Regions from separate parts of the Methylophilus sp. Q8 genome, predicted to be linked through region 3. Evidence: predicted binding sites of a transcription regulator. Region 3 holds the regulator's gene; each other region holds the start of a gene.
What was found. The regulator sigma-54, encoded in region 3, starts transcription at its own class of promoters, with help from an activator protein. The targets are predictions, from matches to a motif close to TGGCACNNTTCCTGCT.
Positions count from the first base shown of each region.

Region 1: the regulator sigma-54 is predicted to act here: its motif matches at 3,061-3,076, upstream of glnL (nitrogen regulation protein NR(II)).
Region 2: the regulator sigma-54 is predicted to act here: its motif matches at 4,289-4,304, upstream of msuE (FMN reductase).

Region 1 covers NZ_JUHE01000001.1:1,077,825-1,083,810, reverse strand. The annotation lists gene aroE (shikimate dehydrogenase) at 1-140, opposite strand, end outside; gene GQ52_RS05260 (rhodanese-like domain-containing protein) at 182-631, opposite strand; gene glnA (type I glutamate--ammonia ligase) at 983-2,392, shown strand; gene GQ52_RS05250 (DUF4124 domain-containing protein) at 2,518-3,009, shown strand; gene glnL (nitrogen regulation protein NR(II)) at 3,119-4,219, shown strand; gene ntrC (nitrogen regulation protein NR(I)) at 4,239-5,630, shown strand; gene GQ52_RS05235 (DUF6445 family protein) at 5,632-5,986, opposite strand, start outside.
Region 2 covers NZ_JUHE01000001.1:1,103,579-1,109,564, reverse strand. The annotation lists gene GQ52_RS05375 (branched-chain amino acid ABC transporter permease) at 1-539, opposite strand, end outside; gene GQ52_RS05370 (ABC transporter ATP-binding protein) at 549-1,337, opposite strand; gene GQ52_RS05365 (AMP-binding protein) at 1,334-2,488, opposite strand; gene sfnG (dimethylsulfone monooxygenase SfnG) at 2,513-3,601, opposite strand; gene msuE (FMN reductase) at 3,642-4,217, opposite strand; gene GQ52_RS05350 (SfnB family sulfur acquisition oxidoreductase) at 4,664-5,896, shown strand; gene ribB (3,4-dihydroxy-2-butanone-4-phosphate synthase) at 5,972-5,986, opposite strand, start outside.
Region 3 covers NZ_JUHE01000001.1:1,210,883-1,216,868, forward strand. The annotation lists gene GQ52_RS05850 (anhydro-N-acetylmuramic acid kinase) at 1-359, opposite strand, end outside; gene tyrS (tyrosine--tRNA ligase) at 480-1,718, shown strand; gene GQ52_RS05860 (RNA polymerase factor sigma-54) at 1,765-3,312, opposite strand; gene lptB (LPS export ABC transporter ATP-binding protein) at 3,319-4,065, opposite strand; gene lptA (lipopolysaccharide transport periplasmic protein LptA) at 4,077-4,733, opposite strand; gene lptC (LPS export ABC transporter periplasmic protein LptC) at 4,749-5,381, opposite strand; gene GQ52_RS05880 (SIS domain-containing protein) at 5,408-5,986, opposite strand, start outside.

The DNA.
Region 1 (5,986 bases), 130 kb from region 3:
GCAGCAAAGCCATCCAAAGGCGCCAGCACCTTCTCGTAAACGATGGATTTATTGAATTGCTGTGCAAAGGCCTGGTGGATCAATGGCGATTTGCTATGTTCGATTGGATGACCAATCACTGCATACTTTTCAACGGTCATACGCGGCAAAGCTTCATTTGTCTAAAGTGATTGATACAGCGTTAATTAGTCCACGGCAGGCCAGCATGCTTCCAGCCGTTAATCAAGGTTCTTTGCTTCAGCGCATTGGCCTCGCCTTCAAAGCCTTCAATCATATTGTAAGCATTGCTATAGCCCAATTGCTGTGCCAGCAGAGCCGCATTATGGCTGCGTCCGCCCGTACGGCACATAAAAATCACGGTGCGAGATTTATCCACTTGCGCTTGCAATTGTGCAGCAAACTCGGCATTTGCCACCATGCCAGGATAAAACGCCCACTCGACATGGGTTGCTACCGGCACGCGCCCGACCAATTCCAACTCCGCACGTGAGCGTACATCGACCAACACCGCTTCGCTATTCTGGCTAATCAATGCATAGGCCTCTTGTGGTGTCACCGCACCTGCATATGACAAGCCGGTTTGTGAGGCGCGGACATGGGCCTGAGTTAAGATATTTTCTACGCTTTCCAAATCACACCTTCATTCATTCACACAAGGACTAAAACGGCGAGTATACCCGCGAAAGCAAGTCAAAATCACAATGCACAATTTTGGTGCTCAATTTGTTGCATTGCACACAAATAGTGCATGATGTTTTTATAATTTTATGTAAGATACCCCTTAACCATGCAAAATGGTTATTTTGGCGTGGCATGCTTCCTGCTAATATTACACATTGAGATTTCCTGGGATTCGGTCATCCGGCTGAATCCCAACTATCCATTGTTTGACACTTGCTCACGTTCCGGGACATCCGCAACATGCCCCGCTTTTTGCGTGTGCAACTTAAAAATTTAGACCTTGATCATTGAGGAGAATGTAATGTCCGTTGCAAACGTAATGAAATTGGTTGCAGAAAACGACATCAAATTTGTCGATTTCCGTTTTACCGACACCAGAGGTAAAGAGCAGCACGTGACTGTGCCAGTTTCTCACTTCGACGAAGATAAATTTACTGAAGGCCATGCATTTGACGGCTCTTCCATCGCTGGATGGAAAGGCATTCAAGCCTCTGACATGCAACTGATGCCTGATGCAAGCACCGCATACATTGACCCGTTTTTTGACGAGCCAACATTGGTTTTAACCTGTGATGTTGTTGACCCTACAGATGGTAAAGGTTACGACCGCGACCCACGTAGCTTGGCGAAACGCGCTGAAGCCTACCTGAAATCCAGCGGCCTGGGCGACACAGCCTACTTCGGTCCTGAGCCAGAGTTCTTCATTTTTGACAGCGTACAATGGGATGCCACCATGGGTGGTAGCTTCGTTAAGATCAACTCCGAAGAAGCAGCCTGGTCATCAGGTGAAAAATTCGAAGGCGGCAACACAGGCCACCGTCCAGGCGTTAAAGGTGGCTACTTCCCAGTACCACCAGTCGACTCACTGCACGACATCCGTTCTGCCATGGTATTGACACTGGAAGAGCTGGGCGTGCCAGTTGAAGTGCACCACCATGAAGTGGCGACTGCTGGTCAATGTGAAATCGGTACTAAATTTGCAACACTGACACAACGTGCTGACTGGACGCAAATCCTGAAATACGTAGTGACCAACACCGCGCACGCTTACGGTAAAACTGCAACCTTTATGCCTAAACCAATGTTTGGCGATAACGGTTCTGGTATGCACGTGCATCAATCCGTATGGAAAGATGGCAAAAACCTGTTTGCAGGTAACGGCTATGCTGGTTTGAGCGATTTCGCCCTGTACTACATCGGCGGCATCATCAAACACGCGCGCGCATTGAACGCGATCACTAACCCAGGCACTAACTCATACAAGCGCCTGGTGCCACATTACGAAGCACCGGTAAAACTGGCTTACTCTGCTAAAAACCGTTCTGCTGCGATCCGTATCCCATTCGTACATTCAGACAAAGCACGTCGTGTTGAAGCTCGCTTCCCAGACCCGATTGCCAACCCATACCTGGCTTTCTCAGCTTTGCTGATGGCTGGCCTGGATGGCGTTCAGAACAAAATTCACCCAGGTGAACCAGCGACAAAAGACTTGTACCATCTGCCACCAGAAGAAGATGCATTGATTCCAACCGTGTGTTCTTCATTGGAGCAAGCGCTTGAGTACCTGGACAAAGACCGCGAGTTCCTGACACGCGGTGGTGTGTTCACTGATGACTGGATTGACTCTTACATTGCATTAAAAATGGAAGAAGTTACCAAATTGCGTCAAACACCACACCCTGTTGAGTTTGGTTTGTACTACTCCTGCTAATCGCAAGAGACGCACCAAAACAGGGCAGCTTAGGCTGCCCTGTTTTTTTATGCACACTCAGCATCGCCAACCTTTTGCAGTAAACACACGTTGATAACCTCAACAATCTACTCTAAACTATTGCCATGAAAAGACTTTTTTACGTTCTCGCTTTTGTACTGGCATCAAGCAGCTGCCTGGCGGATATCTACAAGTATACGGACAGCAATGGTGTGACCACTTACACCAATATCAAGCCAGAAGGTCACAGCAAAGCAGAATTGGTCATTAGCGGCCCAAAAACGGCGGAGCCACCACCCGTTGCGCGTGAAAAAAAACCTAGCGCAAAAGCCCCCTCTCCGGCTAATTTCCCCAAAGTGGATAACCAGACGCAAAACCAGCGCGACCAAAAACGCCGCGAATTGCTCATGAGTGAATTAGAGCAAGAAAAACAAGCACTTGAACATGCAAAACAGCTCTACGAAGAGGCGCAAAATACGCCCGAAGTCTATAAAGGCGCCAATGGAAAAACCTTTAGAAACGTCGCAAAATACGATGAAAAACTACATGTGATTGAAGCCGAAATTCAGGCCCATGAGCGTAACATCGAGCTACTCAACAAAGAACTTAATCTGTAAACGCACCATTTTGGGAATTCTTTAAACCATTTTTGACACCTGAGTTAGAATTGGCTTGGCTTTTGCTTTAAAACAGGGCGTGATTCACTCTTTTTAACAAGCTTAGGATATGGTTCAAAAATCTCCCCACGGGTTTAGCGGTTTAGAGCACATTGCAACAGCAGTGATTCTGCTCAATAACCAGCTGGAAGTAACCTATGCAAACTCGAGTGCAGAGATACTGTTCGCGTTTAGCGCCAACCAAATTCACGGCCTGCACATTCACGATGTATTCGTGAATTGCGAGATTCTGCAAATGGCAGTCACCAATGCCATACAAACTCAAGGTCCCTTTCGGGAACACGAGTTCACGCTGACCACACAACGCGGGCACACCACGGCGGTCACTTGTACCGTCACACCCATTTCAACCACGTTCAACCAAACGCCAGAGGACATGCTGATCCTGGAGTTTGTGCAAATGGACCAGCAATTGCGCATTGCGCGCGAAGAGCGCATGCTGATTCAACAGCAAGCCAACTCAGAGTTGTTGCGCAATCTGGCACACGAAATCCGCAACCCCTTGGGTGGTTTGCGCGGCGCAGCGCAATTGCTTGAATTCGAGCTGCCACAAGCTAGCCTGAAAGAATACACGCAAGTCATTATTAAAGAGGCGGATCGCCTGCACAGCTTGATGGATAGGCTGCTGGCGCCCCATCGCGTACCCAAATACGAGCCGACCAACATTCATGAAGTATTGGAACGCGTACGCAGTTTATTGCTGGCGGAATCCCCCAATCATATCCGCGTCATTCGCGATTATGATACCAGCCTGCCCGAGCTAATAGGCGACCGCGAAAAGTTGATTCAGGCGGTGCTGAACATCGCCCGCAACGCCGCGCAAGCCATGCAACAAAGCCAGACGGAAAGCGCAAGCATTACCTTCCGCACGCGTGCAGAACGCCAGATTACGCTGGCCAGGAAACGCTACCGCGTTGGTATCCATCTTGAAATTATTGATAACGGCCCTGGCATCCCGGCAGGCATTAAAGAACGTATTTTTTACCCTCTGGTTTCGGGTCGCGAAGGCGGCACAGGCCTGGGGCTAGCGTTGGCGCAAACATTTATTACGCAGCACCATGGCATGATAGATTGCGATTCACAGCCAGGCAAAACAACCTTTCATATATTGCTACCGATTGAAAGTACGCAATTAAAATCATCAGCATAATAATTGACGAGAAATAGCTATGAAACCAATCTGGATCTTAGACGACGACAAATCCATCCGCTGGGTGTTTGAAAAAGCACTGGCACGCACAGACTTTGATTTCAAAACCTTCTCGTCCCCTGCAGAAGCACTGAATGCCTTAAACCGCGAGCAACCACAAGTGATTGTCAGCGACATTCGCATGCCTAACGGCTCCGGGCTGGACTTTCTGTCAGAGGTAAAACAGCGCTTTCCGGATATCCCCGTCATTATCATGACTGCTTACTCCGACCTGGAAAGTGCAGTGGCGGCATTTCAGGGTGGCGCCTTTGAATATCTGGCCAAGCCTTTTGATGTCGACCAAGCCATTGAAATTATCAAACGTGCGGTTGAAGAGAGCATGCGCCAATCGGTTGAAGCCGTCGAAGACACCGGCCCATCGCCAGAAATTATCGGTCAGGCACCAGCCATGCAAGAGGTGTTCCGCGCCATTGGTCGCTTGAGCCGCTCACATTCAACGGTACTCATCAATGGTGAGTCTGGCAGCGGTAAAGAGTTGGTCGCCAGCGCGCTGCACAGACATAGCCCACGTGCAGACAAACCATTTATCGCGATTAACACCGCAGCGATCCCTAAAGATTTGCTGGAATCCGAATTGTTTGGCCACGAACGCGGCGCGTTTACCGGCGCCGCAGCGGCCAGAAGAGGGCGCTTTGAGCAGGCAGACAACGGCACCTTATTTCTGGATGAAATCGGCGACATGCCTGCAGACTTGCAAACACGCTTATTGCGCGTGCTATCCGATGGCCAGTTCTATCGGGTCGGCGGCCACCAGCCAATCAAGGTCAATGTACGCGTCATTGCGGCCACGCACCAGGATCTGGAAGAGCGCGTTAAACAAGGCCTGTTCCGTGAAGACTTGTTTCACCGCTTAAACGTCATCCGCCTGCGCCTGCCGCCTTTGCGCGAGCGCAGGGAAGACATCCCCTTGCTGACCAAGCATTTTCTCGCCCACAGCGCTCAACAGCTGGGTGTAGAGCCTAAACAATTATCCCAAGCGGCCATCAAATACCTGATGTCAGTGAATTGGAGCGGTAACGTCCGCCAACTGGAAAACGTCTGTCACTGGCTCACTGTCATGGCACCCGGCCAGAACGTAGACGTGAATGACCTGCCACCAGAACTGAAAGAAGATACCGGCAAGCACAACACGGGCGGCTCCTGGCAAGAAGCATTAGCGCAAGAAGTTACAGATGCGCTCAATCGAGGCGAAACCAATATCCTGGATGCAAAAACCAAGGAGTTTGAACGCATCCTTATCACGCGAGCCTTGGCCCATACCGATGGCCGTCGCATTGAAGCGGCCAATCAGCTAGGCATGGGACGCAATACGCTGACGCGCAAAATCCAGGAATTAGGGATAGACGATTAAATTAGATATGCACCTGCTGGCTACGCCATAGTGGGAATGAGCTGTGTTTCTGCGCATCAATACTGCTGACAAAAAAGACTTGCGCCAAGCGTGAGTCTTTTAAGGTTTTGCCAAAGAAGTTATTTGCGGCATGAAAGTGACGGCCTTCATACAAAATCAAAGTGTTATACACATTATTGATGCGTACGATTTCATCGAACATGCTGTGATAAGCGGTATCCATCTTCACTGTCCCGTCTGCAAAGCGCTTATCGTTTACCTTTAACGCTTTCTCATAGGCATCTTGATCAAAACTTTTATTTGGCCTGAACAGTGAGGTGCCTGAATCGAGTGGCGCATCTGGACTTAAATACAAT
Region 2 (5,986 bases), 110 kb from region 3:
ACCGCCAATGCGGCCAACTGGTCGTCAGCCACGGCACGCAAGGCAATGCCCACCCGGGTTTTATTAAACAAAAGGCCCAGCAACACCACCAAGCCACCAGCAATCGCCGCGGCAAACAAATCAAACTGCGACAGCAAGATGCCAAAAACCTCATACGGCTCATCGTCAATGCCGATATCCAGCGCATGCACTTGCGCGCCCCATACGGCTTGCGCCAGGCCTTCGACGATATAGCTCAGCCCCAGTGTTGCCATAAACAAGGTGATGGGCGAGCGATTAACCAGTTTGCGCAAGACCAGCAGCTCTATGAGCCAGGCCAGCACACCCATGGTGATCAGCGTGATCACAAACGCGCCCCAGAATGGCACACCACGTTCCAGCAAGCTGACAAAGGTCAATGCGGCGAACAGCACCATGGAACCCTGGGCAAAGTTGAATACGCCGGAAGCTTTGTAAATCAGCACAAAGCCGATCGCCACCAGCGAATACATGACACCGGCCAGCAAGCCACCCGTCAACACCTCAAAAAAGAAACTCATGTTTTATCCTTAAGCGGCCTGGCCGTGTTTGGTACCCAGATAGGCGGCGATGACCTCGGGGTTGACGCGCACTTCGTCCGGCGTGCCGTCACCGATCTTCTTGCCGTAATCGAGCACCACCACATGATCCGACAGCGACATCACCACGCCGATATCATGCTCAATAAGGACAATCGTGGTGCCAAACTCGCGTCGGGTCTCGACAATAAAGCGGCTCATCTCGGCCTTTTCGTCCGTATTCATGCCGGCCATCGGCTCGTCCAGCAGTAATAATTCAGGCTCGGCAGCCAGTGCGCGCGCCAGCTCTACCCGCTTTTGCAAACCATAGGGCAAGGCGCCGACAATGCTATTGCGCCAGGGCTGCAATTTGAGGAAGGCAATCACCCGTTCTGCTTTTTGACGCTGGCGCAGCGTGTCTGCCGGGGCACGACCCACATTGAACACTTGCTCCAGCCAACTGCTTTTCACTTTGAGGTTGGTGCCGGTTAATACGTTATCCAGCACCGACATGCCCTTGAACAAGGCAATGTTCTGAAATGTGCGCGCGACGCCACGCTTGGCCGCCCATTGCGGATGCATGGTGGTGCGCGATTCGCCCTGGTAAGTAATGCGCCCCTCATCGGCTTTGTAAACGCCGTTAATCACATTCAGCAATGAGCTTTTACCGGCACCATTGGGCCCGATCAGCGCGCATATCTCGCCTTTCTTTACAGCGAAGCTGATGTTGGTGATGGCTTTCACGCCCTTGAACGACAGTGAAATACGGTCCAGGGCAAGTAATGGTGATGCAGCTGTCATAGCGCGGCTCTCAGTGCTTTTAAACCAAAATAATCTTCAAGCGCATGCTGCTGACGCGGAATCACTTGAATCTGGCTAATCTGCCATGGCAACTCTTCCGGCCAATCACGCACCTGGATGCCAATGACCTGGAAAAACTGCGCAGCCTCTGCCGATAACGGCTCCCCCACCAATAAGGGCACCCGTGTACGCCGCAAGCCAAGCACATCCTGCAAAGGCAAGATCACCAGCCACTGTGCCAGCGTGGCGAGCACTGGCACGCGTTGTTGCGATAGCCGCAATGCCCACGCCACGAAGGAAAATTGCCAGCTGTTTGGCAGCGGCCAGCGTGACTGTGTCAGTGTATATAGCCGCTGATAGGTCGCCGCAGTCCCCGCCACCAGCGTCGGCCCCAATTCGCGCCTGTCGGTATCCCTGGTCGCCAGGTTTTCCGGAAAATTCAACGTAAACCCGGCCAGCAACCAGGGGGACAGTAAATACCTGGCATGGCCGCTGGCCGCAAACGCACGGGCTGCCAGCGCTTGCTCCTGGTCAGTCAACGCCTCATGTGCCACCAGTTGACGGCCATTGTTCAATAGCTCGGCATGGCTTAATTCGCGATACTCCAATTGATACTGCGCACTTAAGCGATAAAAGCGAAAGGCAATATCATTAGCCGCTGCGGTGATAGGTAAATCGGGGATATCTCCTGCCACAACCTGGTCGTAAGCGCACAACGCCGGATGCTGGTAAGCCGCCAGGCCACGGGCATCGGCATAAATCACCAGTTGCACATCCGGTTTGGCCTCAAACACCTGGTCCACTTGCGCTTGCCCTTCGGCAAACACAAACTTCGGCCGCAGCGTATGCAACAAATCCAGCAACTGTGGTTGCGGATAAGCAGCATCTAGCGGCGCAGAGACACCGCCCAGATAATGCGCAGCTAAAGATAACAACAAGGCCTCTGGCCGCGGCTCACTGAGCAACACCAGCGTATCGCCCTTGCCGAATCCCTTGTGCTGCAAAAAGCGGGCGGCGAGCAATACCGCGCGGTGCACAGACTGCCAGCTACTTTCCTGCCAGATCCCTAGTTGTTTGTGACGAATCGCCACGCCAGCAGGCCGCTGCACTGCCTGCGATGCTAGCCAGTTCGGTAATGTATCAGCGGCCATAAGACGATTTCTTTTCGAGATTGATCAAGCAGCTTTGGCCAGTTTTTTGGCTTCGAGCGCATGTACCAGCGGCAACACTTTCTCGCCAAAGTAAGCCACTTCTTCCTGAAAATGCAAAAAGCCGGACAGGATCAGATCCACGCCCACTGCTTTCAAGGCGACAATGCGCTCAGCAATTTGCTGCGGCGTGCCGATCAGGTTGGTTTTAAAGCCATCGTTGTATTGCACCAAGTCTTCAAAGGTCGACTTTGCCCAATTACCCTCTTTCTCCGGGCTGGAGGCACCGGCATTCTTGACCTCATGGCCAAACGCATTGACCGCGTCAGGGTTGGCCTTGGCGATGATTTCTGCCAGCACCGCTTTGGCTTCTTCTTCGGTATCTCGCGCAATCACAAAGGCATTGACGCCGATTTTGACCTGATGATTGTTGGCCGCAGCCTTGGCACGGATATCATCCACCTGCGCCTTGATGCCTTCGACCGTATTACCATTAGTGAAATACCAGTCAGAGACACTGGCCGCCATATCGCGCGCCGCACGTGAGCTGCCGCCCTGGAAGATTTCAGGATGGGGTTGTTGCAATGGTTTTGGTTTCAGGCTGTAGTTGCTGAAACGGTAAAAGTCGCCACGGTAAGTGAAGTTATCCTTTGTCCAGATACCTTTGAGCGCCTCGATAAACTCTTTGGAACGGCGATAGCGCTCGTCATGATCCAGCCAATGCTCGCCAATGGCCGTGAATTCGCCACGGAACCAGCCAGAGACGATATTGACCGCTACACGGCCTTCGGTCAGGATATCAATCGTCGCCAGTTGCTTGGCTGCCAGCACCGGATTCCACGGACCAGGCAAAATAGCCGCAATCACTTTCAATTTGGTGGTCGCTGCCAGCAAGGCATGCGAAAAAGACACCGACTCATGCTGGAACTCGGCGCCATAACCGGCGGTAAAACGGATCTGGCTCAAGGCATATTCAAACCCGGCATTCTCGGCAATTTGTGCCAGCTTGCGGTTGTAGTCGATATCCCAGCTGGTGCGCTGTTCGATATTGCTAACCACCAGGCCACCGCTAACGTTAGGCACCCAGTAGGCAAATTTAATATTTTCTGTACTCATCATCGCTCTCCAAATAATGTTCGGCAAATCATTGCGTGGCTTATACCGCCAGCAAACGGTCTTTATTCACAAGCTCTCTATGCTTGAGCAATGGCAAGGCACGCTCCACCGCCAATGCAATACGGGCAGTGACCGCCTCGTTTTTCACCTGGTAGTTTTCAAAATCTGCTTCGGTGGCATAGACACCAATCGGCAAGGTCAGCGCCTGAAAGAAGCTGAACAATGGGCGCAACTCATGATCAATGATCAAGGCATGGCGCTCGCTGCCACCGGTCGCCGCCAGCAATACCGGCACATCGACCAAGGCCTCATAATCGACCAGGTCAAACAAGTGTTTGAATAAGCCGGTATAAGACGCGCGGTAGACCGGCGTCGCCACGACCAGCAGGTCAGCCGTTTCAATGGCCTGGATATCTTTTTGCACTTTCACTGGCAGCGCTTTGGGGTCGTAAGAAGCGACCAGGCTGCTGCCTATTTCACTTAACTCGATCACATGCAGATCAATAGGCAATTGCTGCCCCAGTTTTTGGGTGATTGCTTCCACCAGCGCAGCGGTTCTGGAAGGCAACTTATAGCTGCCGGAAACGGCAGTGACTTTTAACGGACGGCTCATCATGACTCCTAATTAAGGTTGCTGCTGCCGCTTTGTGTGTTCAATCGCAGGCAGGCCAGCTCACCAATACTATTAGCAGCATCCATGCCAGATTAAATTAATTATAAATATCAAATACTTATGATGTTTTTTATGATTTTCAACGTGTTGAATTCAGGCTAGTTTTGCTGATGCACTGCTGATATATCAGCAACTTTTCTCAAAATGCAGCAGGCAGGTCGAGCTCAAATAACCTTGTGGCAACGTGCGATTGCTGATTAATCAGCAGGCATTCAGCAGAAAACTGTTTCTGTAGAGGCGTGCAACAACCCATAATCCAACCTTATCGTTTAAATTCAATCACTTAACAATTGGCATATTAAATGCAATGCAGTAAGGCAACGCGCAGCCGCTTTTTAATGGAAACACTGCGCCTTTATTCCCAACCTTTACTTTGACAAGGATTCAATATGACTGCACATGCAAGCAAGATTGCGCATTTGCCCGAGCACCCGCCGCGCCAACCGGCGCACGTGATCACCAGTGACGCCGAAGCGATTGCCGTGGCCAAACAAGTCGCGAGTGAAATCGCCAAAGAAGCCGCTACGCGTGACAAAGAAAGACGCCTGCCGCGCAAGGAACTGGATTTATTCTCCAGCAGCGGCTTGTGGGGCATTACTGTGCCGAAAGAATATGGCGGCGCGTTTGTGTCGAACAAAACCCTGGCCGAAGTCATTGCTACGGTGGCAGAAGCCGATCCCAGCATCGGGCAGATTCCGCAAAACCACTTGTATATGGTGGAAGGCCTGCGCCTGGACGGCACGGACTTCCAGAAAAAGTTTTTTTATGAGCTGGTGCTGCAAGGCGTACGCTTTGGCAATGCGTTTTCTGAAATCGGCACCCGCAGTGTCAATGATGTCAAAACCAAACTGACACCTACCAACAGCGGCTACTTCTTAAACGGCAAAAAATTCTATTCTTCTGGCGCTTTGCTGGCTGACTGGGTACCGGTAGTGGCCAAGGATGAGCACGACAATACCGTGGTGGCTTTTGTACCGGCCGGGGCAGAAGGCCTGACCATCATTGATGACTGGTCCAGTTTTGGTCAACGCACGACGGCCAGCGGTACCACCCTGCTGGAAAATATCTTTGTGCCCAGCGAGTATGTGTTGCCACACCATTTGGCGTTCGACCGCCCGACGGCCATGGGTCCGGTAGCACAAATTATCCAGGCCGCGGTAGATACCGGCATTGCGCGCGCCGCGTTCAAGGATACGCTGCATTTTGTCCGCAACCATACCCGCCCGTGGATTGATACTGACCTGGAGCATGGTTACGAAGATCCACATACCATTAAAGACATTGGCGATTTGCAGATTCGTTTACACGCGACTGAAGCTTTGTTGGCGCGCGCCGGGGAATACATAGACGAAGCGCAACGCAACCCGAACGAAGACACCGTGGCAGAAGCCTCCATTGCCGTGGCCGAAGCCAAGGTATTGAGTACCGAAACCGCGCTGCTGGCAGGTAGCAAACTGTTTGAACTGGCCGGTACACGTTCTACGCTGGGTGAGTACAACCTGGACCGCCACTGGCGCAATGCCCGTACCCATACCCTGCATGACCCGGTACGCTGGAAGTATCATGCCGTGGGCAATTACAGCCTGAATAACGTGAAACCGCCGCGTCATCCGTGGATTTAAGCATAGACTTAAACTAGCTGCAGTAAAAACAAAGCCCTCACATGGAGGGCTTTGTTGTATTGATCAATCGTTGATTTAACCAGTATATAC
Region 3 (5,986 bases):
TAGGCCTGGCCGTTGGCCAGATCAGGACAGTGGCGTATGGTTTGCCCATGGCAGCCAATCGCCGTCACGGCTTCTGCCGATACATTGGCTGTTTGCAATAAGCCTTGCACTGCCGCTGCATAGAGGTCGGCCAGCTGATTGGACACTATAGCGGCAGTATGTAATTCGTTGACGGCTGGTGTATGCAGATCCAGCAGGATTTGCCTGATATCTGCCGGATAAGGCAGGAAATACTGGCTTTGTTGCTGCAGGTGCTCGCCTTGTTGCGCGACCAGGACGGCGTCCACCCCATCCAGACTGGTACCAGACATCAGGCCGATAAACAGGCGCGTTTGAGTGGGTGGGGCAGAAAAATTCATAAGGCATAAGTGTAACACTGCTCATGCCTGGCTTACAGAAATGCATGGGATTACGTTAAAATAGCTGTTTTACTTTCATGACGAAGTGCGCGCAACGCGCGCCTCAAAAAAAGAACCTTTATGACAGACGTAAACCAAGCTTCAGTGACGACTGAAGCACTGAGTCCAGAGATTGTGAATGCACTGGCGATTATCAAACGCGGTGCCGATGAGCTATTAATCGAGCAAGAACTGATTGAAAAGCTGAAAACTGGCAAACCCTTGCGTGTGAAAGCGGGTTTTGACCCCACTGCGCCTGATTTGCATCTGGGGCACACCGTGCTGATTAACAAATTGCGCCAGTTGCAGGATCTGGGGCACCAGATTCAATTCCTGATCGGTGACTTTACCGGCATGATTGGTGACCCGACGGGTAAAAGTACCACGCGCCCGCCGTTAACGGTTGAACAGGTGAAGGCGAATGCTGATACCTATTCCGAGCAGGTATTCAAGATTCTGGACCCGGCCAAAACCGAGATTGTGTTTAACTCCAAGTGGTTAAGCGACCTCGGTGCCGCGGGCATGATCAAGCTGGCAGCCAGCCATACGGTCGCCCGTATGCTGGAGCGCGATGACTTCTCCAAGCGCTTCAAAGGCAACCAGCCAATCGCGATTCATGAATTCTTGTATCCCTTATTGCAGGGCTATGACTCTGTGGCTTTGCAGGCCGATTTGGAACTGGGCGGCACAGACCAGAAATTTAACCTGCTAATGGGCCGTGAATTGCAAAAGCAGGCTGGCCAATCGCAGCAATGCGTGTTGATGATGCCGTTGCTGGAAGGCCTGGACGGCGTGAATAAAATGTCCAAGTCTTTGGGTAACTATATTGGTATCAGCGAAGCGCCTGAGACGATTTTTGCCAAAATCATGTCGGTTTCTGATGAACTGATGTGGCGTTACATCGACTTGCTGTCATTTGCCACCCTGGAAACTATCGCCCAGTGGAAAGCACAAGTGGCTGCTGGCGACAATCCGCGTAATATCAAGGTCGGTTTTGCGCAGGAGATCGTCGCCCGTTTCCACGGCCAGGCGGCGGCTGAAAAGGCCCTGCAAGACTTCCAGACCCGTGCCAAAGGCGGGATTCCTGATGATGTGCCTGAGGTGGCAGTGGCGATTGACGGTGATAGCATCAGTATCAGCCAGTTGCTCAAGCAGGCGGGTCTGGTGGAAAGCACCAGTGAAGCCATGCGCGCCGTGCAACAAGGCGGCGTGAAGCTGGATAGCGTAAAAGTTGATGATAAAAACCTGTCACTGGCAAAAGGGGTGACCGTGGTGGCACAAGTCGGCAAGCGCAAGTTTGCCAAAATCACCATCCAGTAAACATGTGTTACTGATTAAAAAAGGCCGCATTTGCGGCCTTTTTGGTTTACAGCGATTTGCGTAAGTTGGCCGGTGGAATATTCAGCGATTCGCGGTATTTGGCAATGGTGCGGCGCGCAACCACAATGCCTTGCTGCGCCAGCGTATCGGTGATTTGATTGTCGGACAATGGTTTTTTCTGGTTCTCTTCAGCGACCATTTGTTTGATCAGGGCGCGAATGGCGGTTGCAGAGCATGAGCCGCCCGCATCGGTGGCAACTGAGCTGCCAAAAAAGTATTTAAGTTCAAATACACCGCGTGGCGTGAGCATATACTTATGCGTTGTCACGCGAGAAACCGTGCTTTCATGCAAGTCGAGCTCTTCGGCAATTTCGCGCAATACCAGGGGCCGCATGGCAATTTCACCATGTTCAAAGAAATTGCGCTGTCTGTCCACAATCGCTTGCGACACACGCAAGATGGTAGAAAAGCGTTGCTGGATATTTTTAATCATCCATTTGGCTTCCTGCATCTGGCTCTGCAGATATTGGCCGGAGCTTTCACGGTTGCGCTTGAGGATATCTGCATACAACTGATTGATACGCAATTTGGGGATCACGCCATCATTGAGCGATGCCATCCAGATGCCTTTGATTTTTTTGACCACGACATCGTGCTGGATAAAGTGGTCATGGCTAAAGGTCGCAAACTCGTTGCCTGGCTTGGGATTTTGCTGGCGAATCAGGTGTTGCGCGCCTTTGAGCGCGGCTTCGTCGCAAGTGAGTACCTTGCGCAATTTGACAAAGTCTTTGTTGGCGAGCAATGCCAGGTGATCTTTGGCAATCGCCATCGCAATACGCAAATAAGGTGTCTCAGGCGGCAGTACTTGCAGTTGTAGCAAGATGCATTCACGCAGGTCACGTGCGCCGACGCCGATCGGATCCAGGTTCTGGATCAATTTCAGTGCGGTTTCCAGCTCCAGTAACTCAATTTCCAGCTCTGGCGGCAACAGGTCGACAATCTCTTGTAAATCCTGCTCTAAATAACCATCATCGTTAATGCTGTCGAGCAAAAATTTCACCAGATCCATGTCACGCTTGGATAGATGTGCCAACTGCATCTGGTTGATCAGGTGCTCGCGCAGACTGATATTGTTGGCGTCCTGGCGAGAGAAGTCACTATCTTCATCATCGAGGTTGTTGCGGCCCGCTTCGTCCCAGTTGCTGGCACTGCCAAACTCTTCGTAGTCATCTTCAAACTCGGGCGGCGTGAATTCTTCATTCAGATTCGGTTGTTCGCCTTCAGTGCCGCTCGTTTCGTCACGTGGTTCATCACGCAGACTCTCTGCAGGAGGAGTGAGGTCGTTTTGGGTAGCGACATCAAATGAACTTGCATCCACCTGCTCTGTGTCTGTCGAGCTGGTGGCCAATGGCGAGTTATCTTCAAATTCTCCTTCTTCGCCGTCAGCCATTTCCAGCAGCGGATTTTCCTGCAGGATGGTTTCCAGCTCCTGGCTTAACTCCAGCGTGGACAACTGCAACAGGCGGATGGACTGCTGAAGTTGCGGGGTGAGCGCCAGGTTTTGTGAGATGCGTAATTGCAGGTTTTGCTTCATATCAGGTTACAGCCTAAAATTCTTGCCCAGATAGACTTCACGTACGCCTTCGTTCTGAATGATTTCGTCTGGCGTGCCTGCGGCAAACACAGCGCCTTCATTAACGATATACGCCCGGTCACAAATATCCAGGGTTTCACGCACGTTGTGGTCTGTAATCAAAATGCCAATATTCTGGCTGCTCAGGTAGCGGATAATTTTCTGGATCTCAATCACCGCAATCGGGTCAATCCCGGCAAATGGCTCATCCAGCAGGATGAATTTCGGGTCTGTGGCCAGGCAGCGCGCAATCTCTACGCGGCGGCGCTCGCCGCCCGACAGGCTGACGGCCTGGCTGTGACGGATATGCTGGATATGTAATTGATCCAGTAAAGACTCCAGCCGCGCTTCACGCTCTTCTTCCGTGTAAGGGCGGGTTTCCAGAATTGATAAAATATTATCAGTCACCGTCATTTTACGAAAAATGGATGCTTCTTGTGGCAGGTAAGCCAGGCCCATGCGGGCGCGCTCGTGCATGGGCGCGCGGCTGACATCTGCGCCATTCAGCGTAATGCTGCCGTCGTCCAGTGCGACCAGGCCAACAATCATATAAAAGCTGGTGGTTTTGCCAGCACCATTCGGGCCGAGCAAACCAATCACTTCGCCGCTGCGTAGCTCAAGTGTGGTGTTTTTAACCACGGTGCGTCCCTGATAGGCTTTTTTCAGGTGGCTGACACGTAAATGGTTATGATCTGGTGAAACTGTTGTCTGCATAAGGCCGGTCTTTAAGGTTGCGCTTTCGTAGGCTCATTAGTGGTGTCGGCGGGTGCCGGTTCCACTTTGATTTGCAGCGAGCGGTTCATGCGCAGCCCTTGCTGCGAGGTTGGCTTGTTATCAATCACAGGCGGCGTGGTTTTGTTCTTGGGCTGGATAGTCGCTTTGACACGGCTACCGGCGGTACCATTGGGGTTAGCCTTGGTGCCGCCAATGACTTCGGCGTACTCTGCATTGGCGTCATAACTGATGTAGTCACCGGTGACCAGGTCTTCACCACGTTTGACCCAGGCGTTGGTGTATAGCTGTACCTTGTCCATGCGCGCGTTGTATTCAATACGCTGTCCGCTGCCTTGCATCCATTCGTCTTTGCCAGTGCGTTTTTGCTTGAATGTGGTCGGGTTGCCGGTACAGGTGCTGTGCTGAAAGCCATCCTGGTCTTCACGCACAATCATTTTGTCGGCTTTGATTTGCAGGGTGCCCTGGTTGAGGATCACATTGCCGGTATAAATGCTGATTTTTTTGGCATCATTCACGGTCACGGTATCCGCTTCCAGCTCAATCGGCTGGTCACGGTCAGACTCTTCAGCCAGCACGCTGGTTGACCACGATAGCAGTGCCCATAAGGTCAAGCAGGTGGCATAAAATAATGGCTTGTGCGTGTTCAACTCATTTCTCCAGAATCAACGACCCTTGTGTTTGCCTGTTTTCGCCTTCGCTGCCGGGCTTGCAGTTTTTGCGACTGCGGGTACGCGTACATAATGTACATGCACCCGGTTAAATAATTGCATGGTGCCTGCTTTGTTATCAAAACGCATGCCGGTGCCTGTGATCACCGTCGCTGGTAGCTGACGGATCGTGACCGGCAAATCGGTGTAAGCGAGGTCTGTATCCGGCTCCAGCGTTAAATGTTCGGTTTGCAACTGCATTTCAGGCTTGGCCAGCGTGCCCTGGCGTATGACCTTGACCTGCTTGCTAAACTCGACCAGTTTACCATTGGTTGAGACTTTGCCGTGCTGGCCATGAATTTGCGTGTAAGGTTTATCCTGCCCAAACTGGGTGAAACGCGGGCGCTGTAATTCGGTATAGTCGTTATCCGGAAAATGGCGCATTTCTGCCGCAGCTAACACGTATTTGGTATTGCCAGTGGCGTCGGTACGCGTGCTGACAAAGTTATAGAGCATGTAGTCCGGATCGTGACGACTTAAGCGGCTCAAGCTCAGCGCCTGTTCCTGTACCGTCTGGTTAATCCAGAATGTCAGCAGCGCTAAAAACAGCATTAACGCAATCGGCAATAAGATGGGGTGTTTAAGCATGTGGGCGTTCCAGGGCGTCAGTGAACCTAAACGATTTTTGCCTTGAGTAAATCATGCATGTTAAATGCGCCCACTAATTGCTGCTGCTCGTTCACTGCCATAAACCCGTTAATTTTATATTGCTCCATCAGGTTGACTGCTTCAACCGCCATTTGTTGCATGCCCAATAAACGTGGCTGCGTATTCATGACCGTTTTGATAGATTGTTGCGTATCGGTTGCACCTTGCATAAACAAGCGACGCAAATCGCCGTCGGTGAATACGCCGATCGGGTGTTGTGCGCTATCGACAATCGCTGTAAATCCCATGCCTTTGCTCGAAATCTGTGCAATCGCTTCCTGTACGGTGCCATGCTCGCTGATAGCGGGGATCGCATCCCCCGTACGCATGACATCTTTAATTCTCACCAGCAGCCGTCTGCCCAGACTGCCGCCAGGATGTGACCGCGCAAAGTCCTCGGCAGTGAATTCGCGCAAGTCGAGAACGCAGAGCGCCAACGCATCGCCCAAGGCCAGTGCGGCCGTCGTGCTGGCCGTGGGTGCCAGCCCCAGTGGGCACGCTTCGTGGCTAACTGCAGCACTTAAATGTACATCTGACTCGCGCGA